Indioceanicola profundi: one gene and its partner. The protein of the gene in region 2 binds, or shares a complex with, the protein of the main gene of each other region. Links are inferred from orthologs where the notes say so. Each region holds a gene or a part of one and is shown on either strand. Other genes may lie near its edges. The genes, in order: eno and DOL89_RS04825.

The links.
Region 1: the proteins of DOL89_RS04825 (region 2) and eno are in contact, whole or in part, in a solved structure (PDB 2FYM), measured with the Escherichia coli proteins. The link is inferred for Indioceanicola profundi from one-to-one orthologs.

The regions. Positions count from the first base shown.
Region 1 is NZ_CP030126.1:1,360,532-1,366,368, forward strand. What follows is about bases 2,897-5,837. They hold eno (phosphopyruvate hydratase), read right to left. Parts: upstream 5,037-5,837; coding sequence 3,756-5,036; downstream 2,897-3,755. Other genes in these bases: pdhA (pyruvate dehydrogenase (acetyl-transferring) E1 component subunit alpha), read right to left, coding at 2,897-3,061; DOL89_RS06470 (FtsB family cell division protein), read right to left, coding at 3,246-3,605; DOL89_RS06480 (lysophospholipid acyltransferase family protein), read right to left, coding at 5,178-5,807. In the rest of the region: DOL89_RS06455 (pyruvate dehydrogenase complex dihydrolipoamide acetyltransferase), read right to left, coding at 1-598; DOL89_RS06460 (pyruvate dehydrogenase complex E1 component subunit beta), read right to left, coding at 626-2,020; more of pdhA, read right to left, coding at 2,048-2,896. UniProt on the Escherichia coli protein: Catalyzes the reversible conversion of 2-phosphoglycerate (2-PG) into phosphoenolpyruvate (PEP). It is essential for the degradation of carbohydrates via glycolysis.
Region 2 is NZ_CP030126.1:1,026,204-1,032,732, forward strand. What follows is about bases 1-3,633. They hold DOL89_RS04825 (Rne/Rng family ribonuclease), read right to left. Parts: upstream 3,321-3,633; coding sequence 201-3,320; downstream 1-200. Other genes in these bases: tenA (thiaminase II), read left to right, coding at 1-45. Outside these bases: DOL89_RS04830 (N-acetylmuramoyl-L-alanine amidase family protein), read left to right, coding at 4,047-5,303; DOL89_RS04835 (penicillin-binding protein 1A), read left to right, coding at 5,413-6,529. UniProt on the Escherichia coli protein: Endoribonuclease that plays a central role in RNA processing and decay. Required for the maturation of 5S and 16S rRNAs and the majority of tRNAs. Also involved in the degradation of most mRNAs.

The DNA of each region.
Region 1 (5,837 bases), 340 kb from region 2 along the record:
CCGGAGCCGGGGCGGCCTTCGCCGCCTGGGCCGGCTTGCCGCCCTTCAGCGCCGTCTCGACATCCGCCTTCACGATCCGGCCATTCGGGCCGGAACCCTGCACGCCGGACAGATCCAGGCCAGACTGCTCCGCCATGCGGCGGGCAAGCGGGCTGGCGAACACGCGGTCGCCGCCACCATGGGCCGGCTGGGCGGATGCCGTGGGACCGACATCGCTCTTCGGCGCCACGGCATTGTCCTGCGGACCGGGCTGGCCGTAGGACGGAACCGCGGCCTGAACCTCGACCTTCTCCGGCTGCGGAGCGGCAGCCGGCTTCGGGGCGGGCTTGCCGGCGGAAAGGGCGGATTCATCCTCCCCCTCCTCCAGCAGCAGGGCGATGGGCGTGTTCACCGCGACACCGTCGGTGTCGTCGGCGATCAGGATCTTGCCCAGCTTGCCCTCATCCACGGCCTCCACTTCCATGGTGGCCTTGTCGGTCTCGATCTCGGCCAGCACATCGCCGGACTTGACCTCGTCCCCTTCCTTCTTCAGCCACCGGGCCAGCTTGCCCTCCGTCATGGTGGGCGACAGGGCCGGCATCAGGATCTCGATCGGCATACTCGTTCCTCCCGGGCGGTCCGGCGCTCAGCGACGGTAGGTGACGGCCTTGACGGCCTTGACGACGTCGTCGGGCTGGGGAAGCGCCAGCTTCTCCAGATTGGCGGCGTAAGGCAGCGGAACGTCCTTCGCATGCACGCGCACGACCGGCGCGTCCAGATAGTCGAAGGCGTGCTCCATCATCAGCGCGGACATCTCCGCACCCAGGCCGGCGAAGGCCCAGCCTTCCTCCACATTGACCAGACGGTTGGTCTTCTTCACCGAATTGACCACCGTCTCCACATCCAGCGGGCGGATGGTGCGGAGGTCGATGACCTCGCAGGAGATGCCCTCCTCCGCCAGCCGCTCAGCCGCGGCCAGGGCATGGGCCACCATCAGCGAGTAGGCCGTGATGGTCACGTCGGTGCCCTGGCGGATCACCTTGGCGCGGCCGATCGGGATGATGAAGTCCGGATCGGTCGGCACCGGGAAGGAGTGACCGTAGAGGATCTCGTTTTCCAGCACGATGACCGGATTCGGATCGCGGATCGCCGCCTTCAGCAGCCCCTTGGCATCGGCCGCCGTATAGGGTGCGACCACCTTCAGGCCCGGCACATTGGCGTACCAGCTCGTGAAGTCCTGGCTGTGCTGCGCCCCCACCCGCGCCGCGGCGCCGTTCGGACCGCGGAACACGATGGGGCAGCCCATCTGGCCGCCGGACATGTACAACGTCTTGGCGGCGGAGTTGATGATGTGGTCCATCGCCTGCATTGCGAAGTTCATGGTCATGAACTCCACGATCGGGCGCAGGCCGCCGAACGCAGCGCCGACACCAAGGCCAGCAAAGCCGTGCTCGGTGATCGGCGTATCGATCACGCGCTCCGGCCCGAACTCCTGCAGCAGGTTCTGGGACACCTTGTAGGCGCCCTGATACTCCGCGACCTCTTCGCCCATCAGGAAGACGGTGGGGTCGCGGCGCATCTCCTCCGCCATGGCATCACGCAGCGCCTCGCGGACGGTCTGCGTCTGCACATTGGCGAAGTACTTGTCCTCGTCGGTCGCTGGCGGTGCGGCCGGCCCCTTGGGCGGGCTGTCCGGCAGGGTAGCCGGGGCCGGCTTGTCGTCGCCCTTCGGCTGCTGCAGCGGCACGCTCTTGGGCGTGATCTCCTCGGTCTGGGCGAGGCTCTCCGTCGGGCTCTCATCCTCGCCGACCAGCGTGGCGATGGGGGTGTTCACCGCCACGCCATCGGTGCCTTCCGGCACCAGGATCTTGGCCAGCGTCCCCTCGTCCACGGCCTCCACCTCCATGGTGGCCTTGTCGGTCTCGATCTCGGCCAGCACATCGCCGGACTTGACCTCGTCCCCTTCCTTCTTCAGCCACTTGGCCAGCTTGCCTTCCGTCATGGTCGGCGACAGGGCCGGCATCAGGACCTGTACGGGCATTCGTCGGTTCCTCCGGATGTCGTCGGCTCAGGATTCCACCAGCACGTCCGTCCACAGTTCGGACGGATCGGGCTCGGGGCTCTGGGTGGCGAACTCGGCAGCCTCGGTGACCACCTGTTTGACCTCGCGGTCGATGACCTTCAGCTTCTCCTCGTCGGCGACGCCGTCGTCGAAAAGCCGCTTCTTCAGATTGTCGATGGGGTCGCTTTCCGACCGCATCTTGTTGACCTCCTCCTTCGTCCGGTACTTCGCCGGGTCGGACATGGAGTGGCCGCGATAGCGGTAGGTCTTCATCTCGAGGATCATGGGGCCGTTGCCGGAACGGATGTACTTCACAGCCTCATCGGCGGCGGCCTTCACGTCCAGCACGTCCATGCCGTTCACGGCCTTGCCCGGAATGCCGTAGGCGCTGCCGCGATTGCACAGCTCACCGGCCGAGGCACGCGCCTGGGAGGTGCCCATGGCGTACTTGTTGTTCTCGATGATGTAGAGAACCGGCAGCTTCCAGAGCGCCGCCATGTTGAAGCTTTCGTAGACCTGGCCCTGGTTGACCGCACCGTCGCCCATGTAGCAGACGTTGATGCCGCCATCCTTGTTGTACTTGTGGGCGAAGGCCAGACCGGTTCCGATCGGCACCTGGGCGCCGACGATGCCATGCCCGCCGAAGAACTTCTTCTCGCGGCTGAACATGTGCATTGAGCCGCCCTTGCCCTTGGAGTAGCCCCCGCGGCGGCCGGTCAGCTCGGCCATCACGCCTTTGGGGTCCATCTGGCAGGCCAGCATGTGGCCGTGGTCGCGGTAGCTGGTGATGATGCTGTCACCGGGCTGCAGCGCAGCCTGGATGCCAACAACCACGGCCTCCTGACCGATATAGAGGTGACAGAAGCCGCCGATCAGGCCCATGCCGTACATCTGCCCCGCCTTCTCCTCGAAGCGGCGGATCAGCAGCATTTCACGGTAATAATGGATCAGTTCATCCGGGCCAGGCAGGGATGCGGCTTGCGGTGCCGCGGGCTTGGCGCGGCGTCGGGACGTGGCCACTCGCTCCTCCCTCAAAGAATGTTCGCGCAGGCAACAGGCGTCGCGCCGCAACGTGCCGCTAGTGCTAGCGCCCTGCGAAACTCATTGCAAGCTGTGTGCAGTGCAATACGCTGTTTTGGCACGCATTTTTGGGATTAACCTTGAACAGGCTAATCGAAGCGTTTTCAGCGGCTTAGGTAGGAAATCAGGGGACGCTCTGCGCCGGATGCGGGTCAGGCCGTCCCGGAAGGAGGATCACCAGATCATCCGGATGCGTGTGGTTGAGCTGGGCGCGCGCCCGCTCCTCCAACATATCCGGGTCCAGGCTGTCGGGCCGCAGCAGGGTGGTACGGCGCTCCAGCTCGATACGTTCGGATCGCACCTGCTCCAGCACGCGCTCCGCCTCCTCCACTTCGCCCTGCAGATGCGTCAGCGCGACGAGGCCGCGGTCGCCCTGAACCGTATGATAGGCGAAGTAGGCCACCACAAACGCCCCGAGGACCGGCCCCACGATCTGGCGGAGCAGGCGATTGATTCCATTGAAGAAGGGGCGTGCGGCGATCATGTCGGCATGGAATCATGGGCTATCCAGGCCGTCAAATAGAAAACGCGTTCGACAAGAATTGTCCGAAGCCCTAACTGAAATCGCACAAGAAAAAGGGGCAGCCCGGCGGGCTGCCCCAATACCTAGCGTTGGTGAAGTCTCCTGGCGTCCTCAGCCGCGCTTCAGAGCGCTGCGCCCCGGATAGACGGCGGCATAACCCAGCCCCTCCTCGATCCGAATCAGCTGGTTGTACTTGGCGATCCGGTCGGACCGGGAGAGCGAACCGGTCTTGATCTGCCCGCAGTTCGCTGCCACCGCCAGATCCGCGATAGTGGAATCCTCGGTCTCGCCGGAGCGGTGGGACATGACGGCGGTGTATCCGTTGGTCTGGGCGATGCGCACCGCTTCCAGGGTCTCGGTCAGGGTGCCGATCTGGTTGACCTTGACCAGGATGGAATTGGCCAGGCCCTTGGAAATCCCGTCGGACAGGCGCGCCGGGTTCGTCACGAACAGGTCGTCGCCGACGAGCTGGCACTTGGAACCGATGGCATTGGTCAGAGCCTTCCAGCCCTCCCAATCATCCTCGGCCATGCCGTCCTCGATGGAGACGATTGGATACTTTCCGATCAGCTCCTCCCAGTAACGGGCCATGCCGGCCGGATCGAGGCTCTTGCCCTCGCCTTCCAGCTCATACTTGCCGTTCTTGAAGAACTCGGTGGACGCGGCGTCGAGAGCCAGCAGAACATCGTCGCCGGGCTTGTAACCAGCCGCTTCGACCGCCCGCATGATGAAGTCGAGCGCCTCGGTCGTGGATTTCAGGTTCGGCGCGAAGCCGCCCTCGTCGCCCACAGCCGTGTTATGGCCCGCGTCCTTCAGCTTCTTCTTCAGCGCGTGGAAGATTTCGGCGCCCATGCGGATGGCGTCGGCGCAGCTCTCCGCCCCCACCGGCATGACCATGAATTCCTGAATGTCGATCGGGTTATCCGCATGCGCGCCGCCATTGATGATGTTCATCATCGGCACGGGCAGGATACGGGCATTGGTCCCGCCGACGTAACGGTAGAGCGGCTGCTCCAGCTCTTCAGCGCTCGCGCGGGCGGTAGCCAGGCTGACACCGAGGATGGCGTTGGCACCCAGGCGCGACTTGTTCGGCGTTCCGTCCAATTCGATCATGGTGCGGTCGATGGCGACCTGCTCGGTCGACTCCAGGCCGGCCAGTGTGTCGAAGATTTCGCCATTCACCGCCTCGACGGCCTTGCGCACGCCCTTGCCGAGATATCGGTCCTTATCGCCGTCGCGCAGTTCGACGGCCTCGTGCGCGCCGGTGGAAGCCCCCGACGGAACGGCCGCACGGCCGAGCGCCCCGGTTTCCAGCCGAACCTCCACCTCGACGGTGGGATTGCCGCGGCTGTCGAGAATCTCGCGGGCGGTGATGTCGATGATGGCGGACATTGGCTGCGCTCTCCTCCTTGTAGGACGCATCGCCGCCCGGAGGATGGTCCGGACGCGCACGGTCAGGCCATCCCCATAGCCGCCGTAACCGCCGGGAGCAAGGGGAAGCGTGGCGTCCGGAAGGCTTACCGCTCGACTGGCCTATGCAGCCAATGCTTCCGTTTCCTTGGTGGTGAGCGGCCGATCCATCGTGCGCTTCGCACCTTTGGTGCCTATGTAGAAGTCGGAAATGCGGGCCAGATCGGCCGCAATGCTCTCCGTCATCCAGAGCAGTTCGCCGAACCGTACCTTACGACGACCGTAATCCAACGCGCAGGGCAGAATGGGAACTCCGGCGGCGCGCGCGATATGCCAGAATCCGCTCTTCCAGTGCTGGCTCTCGCTGCGAGAGCCATCCGGCGCGATGGCCATGGCGAGCTTGTCGGCATTACGGAAGCGTTCGGCAACTTGACCGACCACACCGCCTGCCTTCCGGCGATCCACGCCGAAGACCCCGCACCAGCGCATCAATGCACCAAGCGGCGGCTTCATCAGCGTGTGCTTGCCCATGATCTTGATATCGATACCAAGTGCCAGCGCGGCACCCATCACGACATAGAAGTCCCAATTTGACGTATGCGGCGCGCCGATGCAGATGAACTTCGGAACGTCCGGCACTTCCCCTTCGAAGCTCCAGCCACCCAGCCGGAGCATGGTGCGGCCGGCCCATCGGGACAGGGCGCTGCCGCGACGGGGTACGGATGCGCCAATCGAGGGGACACTCAGGGACATCGTTCAGGCCTCGTCGGTCGAAATGGTCCC
Region 2 (6,529 bases):
CTGGAAGCCGGGTTCTGGGACATGGGCCTGTCGCTCGCGGATTGAAGCTGTCGGAACCTCAGGCGGGATCGAGCCCTGAACGGGCAGGGGCTGACATTGGGCGGAGAACTCCGTCTGTCTCAATTCCGATCGGTCGAAGGCAATGAAAAATGGGGAGGCCTCGCGGCCTCCCCATTTTTCATTTCAGCCCGGTATGGGCCTCAGTTCTTCACCAGTCGGCTCCACCAGCCCTTCTTGGGCTTTTCCACCGGCGGGTTCACCGTGATCGCCGGGTTGGCGGGTACATCCTCCGCAGATGCGGCGGCAGGCGCATCGGTCGCTTCCGGAGCGGGCGCAGCCCCAGCGGCCGGAGTTGCCGACGCTTCGGCAGCAGGTGCTTCGGCGACAGGTGCTTCGGTGGCCGCAGCCTCCGGAGCAGCCTTCTTCCGGCTCCGCGTCGCGCGCTTCTTCGGCGCGGGCGCTTCGGCGGCTTCGGGCGCGGCGTCCTCAGTGGCCTTTTTCCGGCTACGGGTGGCGCGCTTCTTCGGAGCAGGAGCCTCCTGGGCCGGAGCTTCCTCGGTCACCGTTTCGCCCGGAGGGGCGACATCAGCGGTGGCCGCCATCGCCTCCGGCGTGGCGCTTTCCGCGGCGGGGACAGCATCAGCGGTCGTCACCTCGGGCGTGGTGATGTCCGACGCATCCGCCTCGGAGACGTCGGCAGCAGGCTGTGCACCGGCAATCCCGGCGGCGTCGCCTTCCGCCGTGTCGGCGGACTGCTGCATCTCCTCCTCACGCTGGCGGGCACGACGGCGACCGCCGCGCTTGCCACGGCGGCGCTTCCGGCGACTGTCGCCATTGGCATCGTGGCTGTTCTCGCCCTCGGCAGACTGCTGGCCTTCGGTCTCATCGCCTTCGTCGTCGTCCTCGCCTTCCTCGGCATCGAAGCCTTGAGCGACCTCCGCTTCGGGCTTGGATTGATCCTCGGCGGGACCGAAGGCCTGCTGCTCACCCTCGCCACGGTCGGTATCACGGTCCCGGCCACGACGGCGACGGCGGCGACGGCGACGATCGCGGTCCCCATTGCCGTTCTGTTGGTGCCCGTTGGCGGCATCCCCATTGGCGGCCTCAGCCTCGACCTCCTCCGGATCGTCTTGCTCGACCTCGTCCAGGTCGGTGGCCTCGGCCTCCAGCGCGCGGTCGGTCTCGGCAAAGACGCGCTCCGCGGTGATGGCGGCCACAGGCGCATCCTCACCCGGAAGCTTGGCACGGATGCGCTCCAGCCGGTGGGCCGGCGGGATCAGGCTGTCGTCTGCGGATAGATACACCCGGAACCCGTAGCGCCGCTCGATGGCGTTGAGCATGTCGCGCTTCTGGTTGAGGATATAGAGCGTGATCTGAGTCGCCGCGGTGACGGTGATCTCGCTCGAGCGGCGACGGATGCCTTCCTCCTCGATGGCACGCAGCACCGCAAGCGCGGCGCTCTCCAGCGAGCGGATATGCCCGGTGCCCTCGCAATGCGGGCAGCGCTCGAAGTTGATCTCCTGGAGGGAGGGGCGCAGGCGTTGCCGCGACAGCTCCAGCAGACCGAAGGAGCTGATCCGGCCGAGCTGGATGCGGGCGCGGTCGGCCTTCATGGCCTCCTTCAGGCGCTTCTCGACGGCCGCGTTGTTACGGCCTTCCTCCATGTCGATGAAGTCGATGACGATCAGACCGGCCAGATCGCGGAGACGGAGCTGGCGTGCCACCTCGTCCGCCGCTTCCAGGTTGGTCTTCAGCGCCGTCTCCTCGATGTTCCGCTCCTTGGTGGAGCGGCCGGAGTTGACGTCGATGGCGACCAGCGCCTCGGTCTGGTTGATGACCAGATAGCCGCCCGACTTGAGCTGGACCACCGGGTTGAACATGGCGTCGATCTGGTCCTCCACCTGATAGCGGTGGAAGAGCGGGATCTCCTCCTGATAATGCTGGACCCTCCTGGTGTGGCTGGGCATCAGCATGCGCATGAATTCGCGCGCGGTGCGGTAGCCCTGCTCGCCCTCCACCCAGATATCATCCACATCCTGCGAATAGAGATCGCGGATGGAGCGCTTGATCAGGTTCGCTTCCTCATAGATCAGCGCCGGGGCAACGGACTGCAGCGTCTGCTCCCGGATATTGTCCCAGAGGCGCATCAGATATTCGAGGTCGCGCTTGATCTCCGGCTGGGAGCGCTCGATACCCGCCGTGCGCAGGATCACCGACATGCCGTCGGGAATATCCAGCCCCTCCAGCAGGTCCTTCAGGCGCTTGCGGTCGGCCGGGTTGGTGATCTTGCGGGAAATGCCGCCGCCGCGCGGGGTGTTCGGCATCAGCACGCAGTAGCGGCCGGGCAGGGACAGGTAGGTGGTCAGCGCCGCACCCTTGTTGCCGCGCTCCTCCTTCGTCACCTGTACCAGCAGGATCTGCCGGCGCTTGATGACTTCTTGGATCTTGTAGCTCTTCAGCGGGCGGACGGAGCGGGGTTTGCGGACGTCCTCCACCTCCTCCTCGACCGACTCCGCCGGTTCGGCGGACATGGCAACGGTCTTGGGCTTGCGACGGCGGACCGGCTTCTTCTTCTCACCCTCGGCCGGAGCGGCTCCATCGGCGGCCTGAGCCGCCTGATCGCCGGCATCCGCGCCCTCGGCAGGCGTCTCAGCGGCGGCTTCGCCCGCCTTCTCCGCCTTGGTCTTGCGGGGGCGACGGGCCGTGGTGCGCTTCTTCGGCTTGGCCGGCTCTTCGGCGGGAGCCTCGGTCACCGTCTCGTCCGGGGCGGCGACGGTCTGTTCGGCCGGGGAGGCCAGGGGGCTTTCGCCCTCGGCGCCCTCCAGCGGGGCGATAGCATGCGCCTCGGAGGAAGGGCCGCTTTCGTCCGCGGCATCATCGCCATTTCCGGCGGGCAGGGCGGGGGCGGTGCCGCCGACCTCGTCCACCGGTTCATCGCCGGCGGGAACATCCTCGACGCCGCTGCCGCTCTCGGCTTCAGCCTCGGCCAGTTCGGGCGCGGAGGCTTCATCCTCTTCCCGCTCCTCGCGGGCGGCGCGCTCATATTCCCGCATCAGCGCTTCGCGGTCAGCGACCGGGATGCGGTAATAGTCGGGGTGGATTTCGGAGAAGGCGAGGAAACCGTGCCGGTTCCCGCCATACTCGACGAAGGCGGCCTGGAGCGACGGCTCCACCCGGATGACCTTCGCGAGATAGATGTTGCCCTTGAGCTGCTTTCTGGAGGCGATTTCGAAATCGAGCTCTTCCAGCTTGTTCCCATTCACGACGACAACCCGGGTTTCCTCCGGATGCGTCGCGTCCACAAGCATACGCTTGGCCATATGTTTTCCCCATGGCTGCGCCAGTCCATCCGCGCGACCCACGGCGGGACAGGCGCGCCACCTGTCTGAGCGAAGCTGCTCGGCGCGGGCCCGATCTTCCCGCCGAACGGCGCTCATCCGAGGCTGCCAGGACGGGGAGGGCACCCTTGCCGGGCCTTCCGGAGGTTCAACTTCCGGAAAGCCAGCTTCGAGTTTCTACTTCACCGCTGATCCAGGAAGCGTCGCGATCCGCGGATGCGGGGCGGAAAGCGTTCGGCCTGCCGCGCAAGCCCGGGAGGCGACGCCCCACCCGCCAAAGGCGAGCGGTGCTGGATGCGGTTTGTCGCGACCGTGAAGATAAACACTCGCTACCCCGTTCCACAATGAAAGAATTGGTCCGTTGAATTTATTGGTCCCGCTTTCGGCAGTTTGGCTGGCGGACGGCAGCCTGATAAGATGGCGTCTCATCATCCGTCTTGAGTGCATTGATTCTTCTAGGGTACACAGAAGGGCAAGATTCGACGGCGGCGCGCAGGAGGGGGCGCGGTGACGGTGAGACAATCCAGGGCACCAGGGCGAATCCAGCCCCGCCGCGGCCACTGCCGGCTGCAGGCGGCAATCGGCGTTTGCGTCCGGGGGCTCTTCCTGTTGCTTCTCGCCATCGCAGGACTTTGCCCGGCACCCTCTGCCCTCGCGCAGCCGCAGGCGGTCCAGGCGGCTGCGCTGCCTGGGATCGGCGCTGCGCCGGTGGCGACCGAGATGCGGCTCGGCGTGCATCCCGACAAGACCCGCTTCGTTATGGAGCTGAGTCGGGAAACGGCCTTCCGGCTGGTGACGGAGCGCGACCCCTGGCGCGTTGCAATCGACCTTCCCGAGATCGCGTTCATGCCGCCCGCCATGCCCGCCGGCCGCGGCCTGATCGGGCGCTTGCGACGTGAACCGGCGTCCAGCGGGGTGCGGATCGTGTTGGATACCACATCTCCGGTACGCGTCGCCTGGGCCGAGGTGATTCCTCCCCGTGACGGCAAGCCGCCGCGCTTCGTTCTGGATCTGGTGCAGGTGGATGCGACGGGCTTCGTCGCTGCCGTTCTGCAAGGCGGGACCGCACAGTCTGCGCTGCCGGCCGTGGCTGCAACGCCGGACCTCCGGCAGGTACAGCCGCCGGCACGCAGCGCGGCTCCCGCGGCGAAGCCCCCGCCCGAACCGCAACTTGCCGCTTCTGTGGCCCTGACGTCCCGACTGGTGCCGGCTGCGGTGTCCGGCATGGGGGTGGCGGTGCCGGTGCCCCGCGCGAAGCCGACTCCGCCAAGCAAGCCTCTCATCGTTCTCGATCCCGGACATGGCGGCCAGGACCCCGGCGCTATCGCCGTGACCGGCGCCAAGGAGAAGGACATCACCCTGGCCGCCGCCCTTGAGCTGCGCCGCCAACTGCTCGCGACCGGGCGGTACCGGGTTGCCATGACCCGCGAAACGGATGTGTTCGTGCGGCTACGGGACCGCGTGGCGAATGCGCGGGCACTGGGCGCCGACCTTTTCATCTCGCTGCATGCCGACAGCATCGGCCGCAAGGAGGTGCGGGGGCTGTCAGTCTACACCTTGTCGGAGAAGGCCACCGACCGGGAGGCCGACATGCTTGCCCAACGCGAGAACCGGGCGGACGCCATCGTCGGCATGGATCTGTCGGGGGAGGCGGACGAGGTGGTCTCCATCCTCATCAACCTCGCCCAGCGGGATACCCGGAACCAGTCTCTCCGCCTTGCCTCACTGACCGTGCGGGAGGTGGGCAAGCAGGTGAAGCTGCTGCCGCATCCACAGCGATCCGCCGGATTTGCGGTGCTGACGGCGCCCGATGTGCCGTCGATACTGGTCGAAATGGGCTATCTCTCCCACCCCGCCGACGCGAAGCTGTTGAGCAGCGCCGGCCACCGGCAGAAACTGGCTCGCGGTCTGGTCAGGGCCGTGGACGACTATTTCGGCGGGCAGATATTCGCCAGCCGGTCATAGGGGCGACATAATCGCACCTGATCTGTAGGATGTCCTGCCCGGCGAGGTCCGCCGGCAGTCCTGCCGCGTTCATTGGGCGGCCCTTCGATCACCTGGACCCGGTACTGCGATGCGTATCCTACTCGGCCTGTTCTCCATCACGCTGCTGCTCGGTATCGCCGCGGCGGCGGCCTTCGTTTGGGGGCTGTGGCACTTCGGGCAGGGCCTGCCGGAGCATCGGCAGCTGGCGGACTACGATCCGCCGGTCTCCACCCGCATCCATGCCGGAGATGGACGCATGATCGCGGAGTTCGCGACGGAGCGGCGGGTGTTCGTACCGATCGAGGCGATTCCCAGGCGCGTCGCCCGCGCCTTCGTCTCGGCCGAGGACCAGAACTTTTTCGAGCATTCGGGCGTGGACTGGATCGCCGTGGCGCGAGCCGTGGCCCAGAACGTCCAGAATGTTGCCCAGGGCCGGCGGCTGATCGGCGCTTCGACGATCACCCAGCAGGTTGCTCGTAACTTCCTTCTTTCCAATGAGGTGAGCTGGGAGCGCAAGATCCGGGAGGCAATCCTGGCCCACCGGATCGAGCGGGCCATGGGCAAGGACCGCATCCTCGAGCTGTATCTGAACGAGATTTTCCTTGGCAACCGCTCCTATGGCGTGGGTGCCGCGGCGCTGGCCTATTTCGACAAATCGCTGGATGAGCTGACCATCGCGGAATCGGCGTTCCTGGCGTCCTTGCCCAAGGCGCCGGACCGGTATTACCGGGAGCGGTTCCGCGGCGCGGCCATTGCACGGCGCGACTACGTGATCGGCCGCATGCTGGAGGATGACTACATCACGCCGGCGGAGGCCGAGGAGGCCCGGGCCGAGCCCCTGACCTTCCGGGCTGAGCGCGGCGTCCAGATGGTTCAGGCCGACTATTTCGTCGAGGAGGTCCGGCGCGAACTGCTGGGCGTTTATGGCGAGCAGAAGCTCTATGGGGGCGGTCTCTCCATCCGCACGACTTTGAACCCGGAAGTCCAGACCATCGCCCGGCGCGAACTGCGCGAGGGGCTGATGGCTTTTGACCGCCGCAAGGGCTGGCGCGGCCCGGTCACCCGGTTGGAGAATTTCGATGGCTGGAAGGACCAGCTCGCCGCCGTCGACAAGCCCGCAGGAGCCGAAGAGTGGCAACTTGCCGTCGTGCTGGAGACCACGCCGGAGGAGGCGCAGGTCGGGCTCACCGACGGAAGCCGCGGGC